DNA from 2 places in the Nitrincola salilacus genome. Region 1 is predicted to be linked to the other one. Evidence: predicted binding sites of a transcription regulator. Region 1 holds the regulator's gene; the other holds the start of a gene.
The links. Region 1 encodes sigma-54, which starts transcription at its own class of promoters, with help from an activator protein. Its sites were predicted from a motif close to TGGCACNNNNNTTGCTNT; they were not measured.

Region 1 (7,930 bases):
ATTTTCTGGCTAATGGACAGGAGATCAAGTCCTTTAATACGCTGGATGGGCTGGGCATCAAGCTGCTCCATCAGGCTGGACTGGAAACTGCAATTATCACAGGTCGCAGCTCACCTCAGGTTGAGCTGCGTGCCAAGGCGCTCGGCATCACCTACCTGATGCAGGGACGCGAAGATAAGCTGGCCGCATTGAAAGAGATCTGGACCGACACCGGACATTCTGCCGCTACAACCGCTTATATAGGGGATGACTTGCCGGATCTGTCTGCCATCATTACAGTGGCCTTTGGCGCAACCGTCCCTGATGGCCACGCCCTGGTACGCCAGGAAGCTGACTGGTGCACCAGCCGTCGTGGTGGAGAGGGAGCTGCTCGCGAGTTCTGTGAAATCATTCTTGCCGCACAGGGCAAGCTGCAGGCGCTTTTCGAGGAGTACCGCTAAGTGTTTTCATCGATTCGTCTGCGCATTCTGCTGGCGCTGCTGATCATGGTACCCTTACTGTTGTTCTGGGGGTTCTTCGGCATCCCGACCGAAACGTCATCAGAAAGGCCTCCCCTGCCAGATGAAGTGGACTTTTTCATCCGTGATGCCCGCATACAGCTATTTGGTGTTGACGGTCAGTTGCAACAGGAGATCACCACTCCCTTGGTGCAACACCTGCCAGGCCTGGAACAGGTGCAGATGATGACACCTGTGCTGACCCAGAGTCGAGCAGACGGATCGGTGCTCGAAATCATAGCCGATGAGGCCTGGATGCTGGACGATGAAAGCAAGATTGAACTTGCAGGGGATGTACAGGTTATTGATAATCCTGTACAAGGCACACCCATTATCATGACCACAAGCGTTCTGGCCCTGTTTCCACCACAGGACTTCGCTTCGACAGAAGCAGCCGTAACTCTTACAGATGGCCAAAGCCGCACAGATGCCATTGGTATGCAGGCCTGGTTCAGTGAGCGACGTGTTGAGCTGCTATCAGAGGTAAGAGGTATTTATGTCAAGAATTAAACAAGTGGCACTATTGTGCCTGAGCAGTTGCTTGCTTCTGGCAAACGCTGCACACGCCCTGCCGAGCGACAAAGATGAACCTATCTACATCAGTGCAGATCAGGCCAGCATGAATGAGCAGACAGGCGTTACCATCTACAGTGGCCGCGTTGAAATACGTCAGGGCAGCATGCTGCTGCTGGGAGACCGTGTAGAGCTGCGTCGTTCATCCGATGGCGAAATTGAACGCATCATCTCAACCGGCACCCCTGCTGAGTTCCATCAACAGCACCGCGAGGGGCAGCCACTGACCAAAGCTTACGGCCAGAACATGAATTACCACGTTACACAGCAGCAGGTCACCATCACCAATCAGGCCCGTGTGGTTCAGGGTAACGACAACTTCACCGGCGAACGTATCGTATACAACATGGATCAGGCGGTTGTGGATGCATTCGGTAGCGAAAGTGGTGGGCAGCGTGTTGAAATGGTCATTCAACCCAGAAGCAGTGGAAACTGATTATGGCAATGCTTGAAGCACTCCATCTGGCCAAGAGCTACAAAGGCCGTCAGGTTGTGCGTGATGTATCACTCAAGATCAGCCAGGGAGAGATCGTGGGTCTCCTCGGCCCCAACGGCGCAGGCAAAACCACCTGCTTCTACATGATTGTCGGTCTCGTGGCAGCGGATGAGGGCCATATCCGTATCAATCAGGATGATGTCACAGGCATGCCGATGCATGGCCGTGCACAGCGAGGAGTCGGTTATCTGCCTCAGGAGCCCTCGGTTTTCAGAAAGCTCAGTGTACGTGATAACCTGATGGCAATTCTGGAAACACGCAAGGAGATGAGCAAGGCCGATCGTGAAGAGCAACTGGAAGCACTGCTGCAGGAGTTTCATATCACGCACATCCGCAACAGTCCCGGTATGGCGCTGTCGGGTGGCGAAAGGAGACGCGTCGAAATTGCCCGGGCACTGGCAACAGAGCCCACCTTCATACTGCTGGATGAGCCATTTGCCGGCGTTGACCCCATTTCGGTCAATGATATCAAGCAGACGATTCGCCATCTGCAGAGTCGCGGTATAGGAATTCTGATCACCGATCATAATGTCAGGGAGACACTCGATATCTGTGAACGCGCTTACATTGTCAGTGAAGGAGCCATCCTCGCAGAGGGAGATCCCGAGACAATCATGGCGAATAAGCAGGTCAGATCAGCCTATCTGGGCGAACAGTTCAGGCTATGATGACCACTATCCACCGTCTAACCTCAAGTGATAATACTGGCATATGAAACAAGCGCTACATCTCAAGATTGGCCAGCATCTCACGATGACACCTCAGTTGCAGCAGGCGATACGGCTGCTGCAACTGTCGACGCTTGATCTGCAGCAGGAGATACAGCAGGCGCTGGAAAACAATCCACTGCTGGAGGTCAGCGAAGAGGAGCATGAGCCAGAGACCGCGTCGATAGAGGAATCCTACGACACCTCTTACGAAGATGCGCACGAAGACAGCTATGACAGCAAAAGCTACGATGAGAAGGATGAGTTTCAGCCATCCGGTAACTCAGAGATTGTCAGCAAGAGCAATACGGAGAGTACTGACAGTCGGGCCGAGAGTGATGACAGTTTTGACGGCCCGGATACCGACAGTGAATGGAGCGAACAGATCCCCTCTGAACTGGCTACAGACAGCAGTTGGGATGACACATACCAGCAGCAGAGCAGTAGTGCATCATCCGACGACTGGCCAGACAACGAGAATGATACCCGCGAAGACACCCTGCAGGACCATCTGAACTGGCAGTTAAATCTGACGCCAATGAGCGATGCTGATCGCATGGTCGCTGAAGCCATCATTGACGGCATCGACACCGATGGCTACCTGAAGGTTTCAACCGAAGAACTGCTCGAGCAGTTCAAAGAACAGGAACCTGATTATTTTGGCGATGCCGAGCTGGATGAAATAGAAGCCGTTCTGCATCGTATCCAGCAGTTCGATCCTCCCGGCGTAGCGGCTCGCGATCTCAGTGAGTGTTTGATCATCCAGCTGCGACAGTTTGGATCCTCGCTACCCTGGGGCAAAGAAGCGATAAAGCTGGCCTCGGATCATCTGCCGCTTCTGGCAAGCCACGACTATCGAAGCCTGATGCGTAAACTGCGCGTCAAGGAAGATGATCTGCAATCGATCATCTCACTGATTCAGTCACTGAATCCGCGCCCGGGCTCCAGCATCATCTCCAGTCAATCTGAATATGTGATCCCTGATGTCATTGTCAGCAAGCACCGTGACGAGTGGATTGTTACCCTGAATCCTGACACCTCGCCAAAACTGCGCATCAACACTCAATACGCAGATTTGATCAGAAGGGCTGACAACAGCGCCGATAACAACTATCTTAAAAGTCATCTACAGGAAGCTCGCTGGTTCTTGAAGAGCCTTCTCAGCCGCAATGACACACTACTGAAGGTTGCCAGCGAAATCGTCGAAAGACAGCGAGATTTTCTGGATTTCGGTGAGGAGGCAATGAAGCCCATGGTGCTACACGACATTGCGGAAGCTGTTTCCATGCATGAGTCCACCATTTCCAGGGTCACCACGCAAAAGTTCATACATACACCGCGCGGCATCTTCGAGCTCAAATATTTCTTTTCCAGCCAGGTCACGACTGCTGACGGTGAAGGCGCCTCCTCCACCGCTATTCGTGCACTGATCAAGAAGCTGGTTGCAGGTGAAAACAGCGCAAAACCACTGAGTGACAACAAGATCGCTCAACTGCTGAAAGAACAGGGCATTAACGTCGCAAGGCGAACTATCGCAAAATATCGCGAAGCGCTGAGCATACCACCTTCTAATGAGCGCAAGCGTTTGCTTTAATAACAAACAGGCACAGAACAAACCTTATCGTGCCTGACAACAAGGAGAAGCCTTATGCAGATTAATATCACTGGCCATCATGTAGAGCTGACTGATGCACTGACCGAATATGTGCATGCGAAATTTGAAAAGCTGGAGCGCCATTTCGATAACATTACCAATGTTCAGGTTATCCTCACTGTTGAAAAAACCCGCCAGAAAGCAGAAGCTGATGTACATCTAGCAGGTGGAGAACTGTTTGCGACAGATGAACAGGATGACATGTACACCGCAATTGATGGGCTGGTTGATAAACTTGATCGGCAGGTTATCAAGCACAAGGAAAAAATGAAGTCTTTCAAATAACCCACTAACCAAGACCGACATTACCCTATGCATATCTCCGAGCTGCTGACCGAATCCAGAACACTATGCCACATGGATGCGGCCAGCAAGAAAAGAGTCCTCGAACTGGCCAGCGATACCCTCGCTGCCCAGATCGAAGGACTGGAAACTGAAGAAATCTTCAGTGGTCTGCTTAATCGCGAAAGACTCGGTAGCACCGGGATAGGTGATGGTGTGGCAATTCCGCACTGCCGCCTTCCCGGCTGTGAACAAGCGCTGGCGCTGCTCATAACACTTGAGCAACCCATCGACTTCGATGCGATCGACAACCGACCGGTTGATCTGTTGTGCTGCCTGCTGGTACCGGAAAATGAAGCCGCACAACATCTTCAGACTCTGGCCAGCATTGCCGAACTTTTCAGCAACAGCGATGTGCGTGAAACTCTGCGCAACTGTACCGACAGTCACTCGCTTTATCAGGCGCTGGTGGCCACCTCGGGTAACGGGAGTTAACAGATGAAACTGGTCGTCCTCAGCGGCCGCTCCGGCTCGGGCAAAAGCACCGCCCTGCAGGCACTGGAAGATATCGATTTTTACTGTATCGACAACCTTCCAGCCCTGCTCCTGCCGGAACTCATTGGTCAGATGTTGTTGGCGCCAGATCGTCCTGAACGATTGGCCGTCAGCATAGATGCCCGCAATCTGGTCAGCAACTTGCGTCAGGTACCGGATATTTTGCGCAGTATCAGCCAGATTCCAGATCTCAGCAGTGAAGTTATCTACCTTGATGCCGGTGAAGCCACTTTGCTCAAACGCTTCAATGCCACTCGCCGTAAGCATCCGCTGACCAGCAGTGGTGCGGGGCTGAAAGAAGCGATCGAAAAAGAGAGACTACTGCTCGAACCGATTGCCAGCCTGGCTGATATTCGTATGGATACCTCGAGGCTGACGCTCTATGAGCTGCGCGACTCCATCAAGCTGCGTGTTGCTCAGAGACCGGAACAGTCGTTGTCGTTGCAGTTTCAATCCTTCGGCTTCAAACATGGCCTCCCCCTGGATGTAGACTTCACCTTCGATGTCCGCGCTCTTCCTAATCCCTACTGGATCCCGGAACTGCGTCAATACTCAGGGCTGGACACCGAGATCAAGGCATTTCTCGAGCAGTCTGAGGAAGTAAAGGAGATGCTGGATGACCTGCGAGGTTTTCTGGAAAAATGGATTCCCCGTTTCGCACGCGATAACCGCAGTTATCTCACCATCGGCATAGGCTGCACCGGCGGACAACATCGCTCCGTGTATATTGCCGAGTGTCTTGCTGGTCATTTCAGTCAGCATATGGATAATGTGCAGGTACGCCACCGCGAACTGACCTGATCACCGACAAGCCAGAGAACCCTACAGCAACATGATCAAAACCTCCCTGACCATCATTAACAAGCTGGGCCTGCATGCGCGCGCTGCAGCAAAGCTGACGGCAACAGCCAGCCAATATACCTGCGACATCAAAGTCGAGAAGGAAGGACGTGTTGCTGACTGTAAAAGTATCATGGCGGTGATGATGCTGGCGGCCAGCCAGGGCACAGAGCTGACCTTTCATCTTGACGGCGATGATGAACAACCGGCAATTGAGGCGCTTGAGACTCTGATCAACAACCGCTTCGACGAAGCTGAATAATTCTGGAAAGATGACTGATGAGTAAACGCAAGGCAGGAAACGAGCATCTGGAGCACGACGAATCCGAAGAGATCAGCAAGTCGGAGATCAAACGCCAGATGCACGCGCTGCAGGAGCTGGGTAAGAAGCTCTCTGAGCTTCGCCCGGACCAACTGGCAAAAGTATCTATGAGCGATCATATGCGCCGTGCGGTTGAAGAGAGCCGACGTATCAGTTCCCACATCGCGCTGAAGCGACATATGCAATACCTCGGTAAACTGCTGCGTACCGAAGACAACGAAGCGATACAGATCGCTGTGGACATGTTTGATGCCTCGACCCAAGCGCATAATCAGCGCTTCCATGCTCTGGAGAACTGGCGTGAACGCCTGATCACGGGTGACAACAATACCATACAGCTATTTATCGACGCCTATGCAGGATGTGACATCCAGCATCTGCGCCAACTGATCCGCAATGCTCAGCGCGAAAGGGAGCAGCAGAAACCTCCGGCACATGCGCGCAAACTCTTCCGTTATCTGCGCGAGCTGGATGAACTGGAAGATGGCACCCAGGAAAGCTGATCTATTGCTCCTGGCAAGCTTAAGCCTTTTCAGTCACGCCTGTGCTGCTGCACAGGCATGCGCTGCCTGATCTGAGCAAGATATTCGAGATCAATGTCAGCCATAACCAAAGCGGGCCCCTGCTTGCATCTGGCGAGTACCTTACCCCATGGGTCTACAATCATCGAATGCCCCCAGGTCTCGCGCGTCTCACTATGACGACCTCCCTGATTGGCTCCCAGCACATAGCACTGAGTTTCACAGGCACGCGCCCTTAGCAATAGCTTCCAGTGCGCCTTGCCGGTTTTCCAGGTAAACGCCGAAGGAACACTGATCACCTGCGCTCCGGCGGCCAACAGGCGCTGATAATGCTCGGGAAAGCGCAGGTCGTAGCAGATACTCAGCCCCAGACGCCCGACTGGTGTATCGATCACCTGAATATCATCGCCACCCGGCTCAATCCAGTCGGATTCACGGTAGACCTGCTGCGCATCGCCGACATCGACATCAAACAGATGGCGTTTGTCATAGGCACAACAGATCTCGCCATCACTATCCACCACCAGGCAGCGGCTGCGTACACGCCCTCTGTCGAGCACTTCACCTGACTCATCACGCAGCGCCGGAATACTCCCCGCCACTAACCAGATGCCATACACCCTGGCACTGTGAGTCAGAAACTCCGTCAATCTACCCTGAGTATCTTCGAGTTCAGCCACCGAGCGCATCTGGCGGCTATCGAAAATGGCAAAGTTCTCAGGCAGCAGCGCCAGTGTGCACGCTCCCCTGGCAGCATCAGCTATCAACCGCTCAGCCTGCTCCAGGTTCTGTTCCAGCTCAGCACCGGATACCATCTGTATGACACCTGCTTTCACTACTCACCTCCTGATCGGCGGTTCAACTTCCGGAGTAATCAACTGTACCTGCGGATCCCCCCAGTCACCTGTCAGGGTATAGCGGATCGCCGTCAATTTCTCAAGGCTACCACCGGTGATTCGATCAATGATGAACAGTGCGCCAGCCACTTGCGGTGCGCCCAGCAGTGCGGCACCGATGGTCAGATTGCTGCTCACTGGTAACAGCACCTCAATTGACTTATCCACAGTCTCATTAATCAGATCCAACGAACCCTCAAGTTTCATCATTGCAGATGGGCCATCCAACTGCAGTGGCGCGCGCGTATGCGCTATCCCCTGATCCAACCTGTAATCAGCCGTTAACTGATCAAACACTACTCCACGCTTGAGCAGATCACTGAAATCCAGGCGCAGCCTTCTGGAGAGCGTACTCAGATTCAGAATCCCGAAAAGGCGCAGAATGTTTGAACTGTTGCCTGATTCAATCACTCGACCATTTTCCGCATGCAGAACCACCCCACCTGACAACTGAGGCAGTTCAAAATCCCAGGGAGCACCGGGCCAGTCCAGTTGGATGTCCGAAGTTATCAGCTCAGTCTCAATTGCCCTGCCATATTCCCATCGCTCCAGTACATCGCCGACATCTTTGCCCTCGATGCGCAACG
Region 2 (7,930 bases), 2.2 Mb from region 1:
CGGCAGGCGGCGCCTCAACACCCGCACCGCGTGGATAAACGATAAATCCTCCGCGGCTTGGGCTGTGGTCGTCGCGGCCTGCGTCATCAACCGCCTCACCGCCGCATGCGCAATCAGTAGCGCATAGAACTCTTGCTCAACCAAATCCGGTCGCTTGCTGCGCAATATGACCGCACGCTCTGCGAGATGCACTTTGAATTCGTCAAAGGCCTGCTCGATGGTCCAACGGCGGTGGTACAAGGCGGCCAGCGCCAGCGCTGGCGCCTCCTCGCTATCGTGCCAGTTAGTAATCAATCGGTACAACGGTTCCTGATCGGGAATACCTTCCAGGGCGTATTCGATAACCCGCACCTGAACGCCCTCCGTCTTGCGCCGTCGCGCTTTATCACCCGGATACAGGGTCGTCAGGTAAGAACCATCAGGTAGTTCCTGTTCACGCGGCAGAAGCAGGCTGCTCTTAACGCGGAATAGCAGCTTGGCCCCGGTGGCGCATCCGCGTTGCCAGAAAGCGTAGCTATAAAAATTTCTGTCCGCCGTCACTAACATGGAGGGGTTCGCTTGATCGATAACCGCTCCTGCCAAACTGCGCTCGTCACTGCCGTAAGGGCCGGGATTGGCGTAACACAGCATGTGGGTGCCACATTCGGCCATGGCGACAAAGCGCAGCTTCGGAAAGGCGCTGCTGCCCCGGGAAGCTCCCGGGTAACCAAAGTAGGCAGCATTGCCTTTCTCATCGGGCATGTCGAGCGTGGAACCGTCCAGTGCCATGACCCGCAGCCCCCGGTAACACACACCCGGCATATCCGCTGGCCCATGGGGCTGGACCTGCTCGTAATACAGATCGCGCAACGGCGCGACACCGACTTTTCCTCGCGCTTGGGAAATAGCGCCTTTAGTGACCGTCGCCTTCGCCAGTGAGTCATCACCGAGCAACTGGCGCAACCCCTCGATGACCAGGCGAAGCACTTCCTCGTAAGCGACGTTGCCGTACAGCACCATCGCCATCACAAAGTACACCAGCACTTCGTGCGGCAAGCCGCGCCGGCGCTGGCTGTGAACACCGTGTGCCGACAGAGCTTCCCGAACCCTCTCTACCGGACAGTTCATCGCCAGAAAGCCTACTGTCAGGTAATCGGCCAACCTGGCGCCCGTCGACAACTCTGCTTTCGTTCTCGCCATGCTCATCCCCTTTCTTGGAAACATAGCGGACATTTTGACACAAAATCGTTAACTAAACAGTATTGGGTCTAGGCCCCATGGACGGGTTTACGTCGACCCCGGATAGGCGCACCCGGTGCCTGGCACGGGTCGGTGGCACTTCGACTTTTCAACCGAAAAACACGCTACCGCCCCGACGGTGCTCCATCACACTTGACTACGTCCTGTTTGTTATCTGAATCTAATACATACTTTTTGTATGTGCAATCCTACTATCTGCTTTATTCAGACCCATCGGTACCCATCGCACCAGCAAAATCAAGCTGCCGCCAGGCTTCATACACCACGATGGCACAGGCATTAGAAAGGTTGAGGCTACGACTGTCGGCACACATCGGCAGGCGCAAACCACTGTGCTGCTCACGCACGGCTGGGGGTAATCCGCGGGTTTCCGGGCCGAACAGCAGCATATCGCCGGGGGTAAAGCGGGCATCAGTATAGCGGGTGGTGGCATGCGTGGTCAGCGCCCAGACCTGCCCGGGCGCCACACTGGCGATGCATTGGTCCAGATCGTCATGCACCTTGACCCTGGCCCACTCGTGATAATCAAGTCCGGCACGCCGTAGGCGCTTGTCATCCAGCTCGAAGCCGAGCGGGCGAATCAGGTGCAGATGAAAGCCGGTGTTGGCACACAAACGGATGATGTTACCGGTATTGGGCGGTATCTCCGGCTCAAACAACACGACATGCAGCATGCTACAGGGCTCCCAGGCAGATTCGGTGATTCAGGCAACAGTTGTAGCCTGAAGGGGGCCCATTATAACGATCTGTGCGCAGCCGTGTTAATCATCATCCTCATCGGCCATCACTTCATCAAGGTTCAATTCCTTGATCTTGCGGGTCAGGGTATTGCGTCCCCAGCCCAGCAACTGCGCCGCATCGCGTCGTCGGCCTGCCGTATGTTTCAGCGCAACCTCAATCATCGCCCGCTCAAACTGCGGCACCGCCTCATCCAGAATCGAGACACGCCCGCGTGACAGCTGCTGATCGGCCCAATGACGCAACAGTTGCTCCCAACTGCCACTGACCACACTGCCACTCTCCTGCTGCTCCAGCAGCTCCGGTGGCAGATCAGACACCAGCACTTCGCGCCCTGATGCCATCACCGTCAGCCAGCGACAGGTATTCTCCAACTGCCGCACATTCCCCTGCCACGGCAGTTCACAGAGGAAGGCTTCCGTCTCGGACTTGAGCATCTTCGGCTCGACATTAAGCTCTTCGGCAGAGCGCGCCAGAAAGTAGCGCGCCAGCCGTGGGATATCTTCACGCCGCTGCGACAGCTTTGGAATATGGATACGGATGACGTTAAGCCGATGAAAAAGGTCTTCACGAAAGCGCCCTTCCCGCACCAGTTGTTCCAGGTTCTGATGGGTGGCAGCGATGATTCGCACATCCACCTTGACCGGTGTATGCCCACCGACCCGATAGAACTCGCCATCTGCCAGTACACGCAGCAGGCGGGTCTGGGTTTCGGCTGGCATATCACCGATCTCATCCAGAAACAGCGTGCCACCGTCGGACTGTTCGAAGCGACCCCGCCTTGCAGCGGCAGCACCGGTAAAGGCACCCTTCTCATGCCCGAACAGCTCAGACTCAATCAGATCACGTGGAATGGCGGCCATGTTCAACGGGATGAAGGGTTTGCTGGCACGTGGGCTGTGCCGATGCAGCGCATGTGCCACCAACTCCTTTCCCGTACCGGAATCACCATTGATCAGCACGGTAATATTGGACTGCGACAGCCGACCGATCGCCCGGAACACCTCCTGCATGGCAGGGGCTTCACCGATGATCTCGGCGGTGTCGGGATTTTCCTGATCCGGGGTTTTCTGGCGCCGCTCATAGGCATGTTCCAGTGCTCTGCGCACCAGTGCCACGGCATCATCGACATCAAAGGGCTTGGGCAGGTACTCAAAGGCGCCACCGCGATAGGAGGCCACGGCGCTGTCGAGATCCGAATGGGCGGTCATGATGATGATCGGCATATCCGGATAGAGTCCCTGAATATGCTCCAGCAGTTGCAGGCCATCGGTACCCGGCATTCTGATATCACTGACGATGGCGTCCGGCTGTTCCCGCTCCAGACGTTTAATCAGCTCGTCTGCACTTTCAAACGCTGAGGCCTGAATACCGGCAGAACTGAGGGCCTTGTCCAGCACCCATCGGATCGATCGGTCATCATCCACAATCCAGACATTACCCGGCGTTTTCATACTTTTGCTCCAGTGGAATTAGTAATTGGAAACGGGTTTGCCCAGGCTCTGATGAGCATTCGATCAGCCCTTTATGCTGATTGATGATCGCCTGTGCTATCGACAGGCCAAGCCCTGATCCATCGGCACGCCCCGTGACCATTGGATAAAAAATTGAGTTCACCAGATCGGGTGGTATACCGGGTCCGTTGTCGATAATCTCGACTGAACAGACCAGGCGGTGTTTCTCGCTGCCCAGCGTGATCTGTCGCAGCGCACGGGTTCTGATCATGATCTGCGGATCCGGTGTTGCGGCTCCCTGCAGCGCCTCCATGGCGTTGCGCACGATATTCAGAATCGCCTGGATCAACTGCTCTTTATCACCCCTGAACTCAGGAATACTGGGATCATAATCGCGCAGGAACACCAACGTGCTGCCCGATTCGGCACTGACCAGGCTGCAAACCCGCTCCAGCAACGCATGGATATTGACGTCCTCAATGCGCGGCAGCTTGTGCGGACCCAGCAGACGATCCACCAGATTGCGCAGGCGATCCGCTTCGTCGATGATAACGCGGGTGTAATCGTGCAGCTCCTCGTTATCCAGCTCCCGCTCCAGCAGTTGCGCCGCACCCCGAATTCCGCCCAGCGGATTCTTGATCTCATGCGCCAGTCCGCGAACCAGTGAACGCGCCGTGGCATGTCGGGTCAGCAGTTCCTCTTCGCGTTCGATGCGCATCAGACGATCTCTGGCCTGAATCTCCAACAGCAATCCCTTGTGGGACATGGGGTTAACGCTGTAATCCACGATCAGCTCCTGCCCTGCCTGAGTGATCAGTCTGGCTTCACGCTTGCTGTAGGGATGCCCGGTACGGAAAGACTCACGCAACACCTCCAGATCCTCCTTGCAGGGTGACAACCACTCTTCAAAGGGCCGGTTCAACAGGCGCCGCGAAGAGGCCTCCAGCAACATCTCGGCAGCCGGGTTCATGTACTGAATACACAACTGCTGATCCAGCAACAGTACGGCTGTGGTCAGGTTTTCCAGTATCTGGCGACTTACATCGTGACGAAACATTCACCCACTCTCCGATCTCTTGTTACTGATCTTGCAAAATAGAGGCCACAACTCACTATCGGGCTCAACTAGCCTGAAACTGACCTGAAACCAGCCTGAAACTGGCATGACAGGGCTATGGCGTTAGTGCTGGCGTAGTGTTGGGGTAGCTCTGCAGTATGCTGACGTAGTCTCTGGCAGGCACCTATGCAGCATCACACCAAAAAAGGACATTCACTATGCACCATTATAGTGCATAACTCACAATTAGCGTGCATCCAACAAAAATATGATTTTTAATCAATCAGATAACCCGCCCTCTCCTCTGCACTCTTGCAGGGCTACTACTTGCAGGGCTACTCTCTGCAAAGCCCAGAGGAGAGGGTCATTACCCCCAAGACAAAAAAACCTCCCGGAGGAGGTTTTTTGATATCGCCTGCAGGCCTCTTAAACTGAGTAGTACAGGTCGAATTCGACTGGGTGAGTGGTCATGTTGACACGCTCAACATCAGCACGTTTCAGCTTGATGTAAGCATCCAGCATATCCTTGGAGAACACGCCGCCCTTGGTCAGGAACTCGTGATCTGCTTCCAGACAATCCAGTGCTTCAGTCAGGCTTGATGCAACAGTCGGGATCAGCTTGGCTTCTTCAGCTGGCAGATCGTAAAGATCCTTGTCAGCTGGGTCGCCAGGGTGAATCTTGTTCTGGATACCGTCGATACCCGCCATCAGCAGTCCGGCAAAGCACAGGTAAGGGTTGGCAGCTGGATCAGGGAAACGCGCTTCCACACGACGTGCTTTAGGCGTAGTGGTGTAAGGAATACGCAGAGACGCTGAACGGTTACGGGCAGAGTAAGCCAGCATGACTGGTGCTTCAAAGCCTGGTACCAGACGCTTGTAAGAGTTGGTAGAAGGGTTGCAAAGGGCGTTCAGCGCCTTGGCATGTTTTACGATACCACCGATATAGTACAGAGCTGTTTCGCTCAGACCACCGTAGCCGTCACCGGCAAAGATGTTGACGCCATCTTTGTTCATGGACAGGTGAACATGCATACCTGAACCATTGTCGCCTACCAGCGGCTTAGGCATGAAGGTAGCTGTTTTGCCATAAGCATGAGCAACGTTGTGTACGGCATATTTCAGAATCTGTACTTCGTCAGCTTTCTTCACCAACGTGTTGCCACGCACACCGATTTCGCACTGACCAGCAGTCGCTACTTCGTGGTGGTGAACTTCGATGGTCAGACCCATCGCTTCCATCGCGTCGCACATCGCCGCACGCAGATCATGCAGAGAGTCGATTGGTGGAACTGGGAAGTAACCACCTTTTACACGTGGACGGTGACCGGTGTTGCCACCTTCAATTTTGTGGCTGGATGCCCAGGAAGCTTCTTCGGAGGAGATGGTGTAACCACAGCCACCGATATCCGCATGCCAGTTAACTTCGTCAAATACGAAGAACTCTGGCTCAGGGCCAAGCATCGCTGTATCAGCGATACCAGTAGATTTCAGGTACTGCTCAGCACGCAGAGCAACAGAGCGTGGGTCACGGTCATAACCCTGACCGGTAGCTGGCTCAACGATGTTGCAGCGAACGATAACAGTAGGCGCTTCGCAGAAAGGATCCAGGATTGTTGCACTGTCGTCAGGCATCAGGATCATGTCGGATTCGTTGATACCCTTCCAACCGGCGATTGAAGAGCCATCAAACATTTTTCCTTCTTCAAAGAAGGAATCACCCATATCAGATACCGGAATAGTGACGTGCTGCTCTTTACCTTTAAAATCGGTAAAACGCATGTCGACCCACTTTGCACCGCTTTCTTTAATCAGATTCAGAGTATGCTCTGACATACGACTCTCTCCACTTGAATGAATTGTTGTCCGGAAGTCCGATCTGGCACTTCAAACCGGTTGCAACGACTTGCCTTCCTCTTGTCTTTTTACTAAGCAAACACCGTGCCAGCACCAAATAAGTGCTGACCACCTTGATTTCAGGGACCCATTACGGGGCCAAGCCATTTCATGGTGCACCATAATGTTTCATCACAGCTTTTGAGCGCACCAAATCAGTGCGATATAGAAAATTTGCTCTCCATAACTCCCAATTGCTGATCACCAGCTTATACCAAACCACATTTTCCTGCCCTATCCTGGAGCGACAAGAATATAATTGACAAGCAAGTGCTTTAGTGATCGATTGTTGACCGCGTGTCCCGTATAATGTTGGCCTTCGAAACAGGACCCCAGGTAGAGCGCGTGATCCAGAACCTAAGAAATATCGCCATCATCGCCCACGTCGATCATGGCAAAACTACACTCGTCGATAAACTTCTACAACAGTCAGGTACTCTGCATCGTCGCGATGAAGGGCAAGAGCGTGTCATGGACTCCAATGACCAGGAGCGCGAGCGTGGTATCACGATTCTGGCCAAAAACACCTCTATTCTCTGGCATGACTACCGTATCAATATCGTAGACACTCCGGGGCATGCTGACTTCGGTGGCGAAGTTGAACGTGTTCTCTCCATGGTGGACTCTGTTCTGCTGCTGGTCGATGCGGTTGATGGCCCAATGCCACAGACTCGCTTCGTGACCCAGAAAGCTTTCGCCAGAGGCCTGCACCCGATTGTGGTCATCAACAAGGTTGACCGCCCCGGTGCTCGCCCTGATTGGGTCGTTGATCAGGTCTTTGATCTTTTCGACAACCTCGGCGCCACTGATGAACAGCTCGATTTCCCCATCATCTACGCCTCTGCCCTGAATGGCATTGCAGGCCTGGATGTTGAGAACATGAGCGAAGACATGACACCGCTGCTTGAAGCGATTATCGAACACGTTGATGCGCCTCATGTTGATCCCGACGGCCCGCTGCAGATGCAGATCTCTGCACTGGACTACAACAGCTATGTCGGCGTTATCGGTATCGGTCGTATCACACGTGGCCGTCTGACGCCCAACACTCAGGTGAAGATCGTTGACAGCCATGCAGGTCTGCGTTCAGGCCGCGTGTTGCAGGTCATGGGCTACCATGGTCTGGAGCGTATTGAAGTCACTGATGCCCAGGCAGGCGATATCGTTTGTGTCACCGGTCTGGATAAGCTGAACATATCCGATACGCTGTGCGATCCGAATACGGTTGAAGCACTGCCGGCACTGGCAGTAGACGAACCGACCGTTTCCATGACATTCCAGGTCAATGACTCACCTTTTGCAGGTAAAGAAGGCAAGTTCATTACCAGCCGTAATATCAAGGATCGTCTCGAGCGCGAACTGGTGCACAACGTTGCACTGCGCGTTCAGCAGGGTGACAGCCCTGAGAAATTCAAGGTATCCGGTCGTGGCGAACTGCATCTGTCGGTTCTGATCGAGTCCATGCGCCGCGAAGGTTATGAGATCGGCGTATCACGTCCAGAAGTTATTCAGAAAGAAGTGGATGGCGTCATTCACGAGCCTTATGAAC

Region 2: glnA (glutamate--ammonia ligase) is a predicted target of sigma-54. The motif match lies at 6,415-6,432, and genes of this name have one in related genera.

What each region holds. Positions count from the first base shown of each region.
Region 1 is NZ_CP176580.1:3,526,888-3,534,817, forward strand. Features, by position in the region: gene ACK3CJ_RS16310 (KdsC family phosphatase) at 1-440, shown strand, start outside; gene lptC (LPS export ABC transporter periplasmic protein LptC) at 441-1,007, shown strand; gene lptA (lipopolysaccharide transport periplasmic protein LptA) at 994-1,506, shown strand; gene lptB (LPS export ABC transporter ATP-binding protein) at 1,509-2,234, shown strand; gene ACK3CJ_RS16330 (RNA polymerase factor sigma-54) at 2,278-3,867, shown strand; gene hpf (ribosome hibernation promoting factor) at 3,922-4,212, shown strand; gene ptsN (PTS IIA-like nitrogen regulatory protein PtsN) at 4,240-4,704, shown strand; gene rapZ (RNase adapter RapZ) at 4,708-5,565, shown strand; gene ACK3CJ_RS16350 (HPr family phosphocarrier protein) at 5,597-5,866, shown strand; gene yjgA (ribosome biogenesis factor YjgA) at 5,884-6,429, shown strand; gene ACK3CJ_RS16360 (carbon-nitrogen hydrolase family protein) at 6,459-7,283, opposite strand; gene ACK3CJ_RS16365 (YhdP family protein) at 7,287-7,930, opposite strand, start outside.
Region 2 is NZ_CP176580.1:885,918-893,847, reverse strand. Features, by position in the region: gene ACK3CJ_RS04040 (IS4 family transposase) at 1-1,179, opposite strand, end outside; gene trmL (tRNA (uridine(34)/cytosine(34)/5-carboxymethylaminomethyluridine(34)-2'-O)-methyltransferase TrmL) at 1,440-1,913, opposite strand; gene glnG (nitrogen regulation protein NR(I)) at 2,001-3,431, opposite strand; gene glnL (nitrogen regulation protein NR(II)) at 3,415-4,488, opposite strand; gene glnA (glutamate--ammonia ligase) at 4,915-6,321, opposite strand; gene typA (translational GTPase TypA) at 6,727-7,930, shown strand, end outside.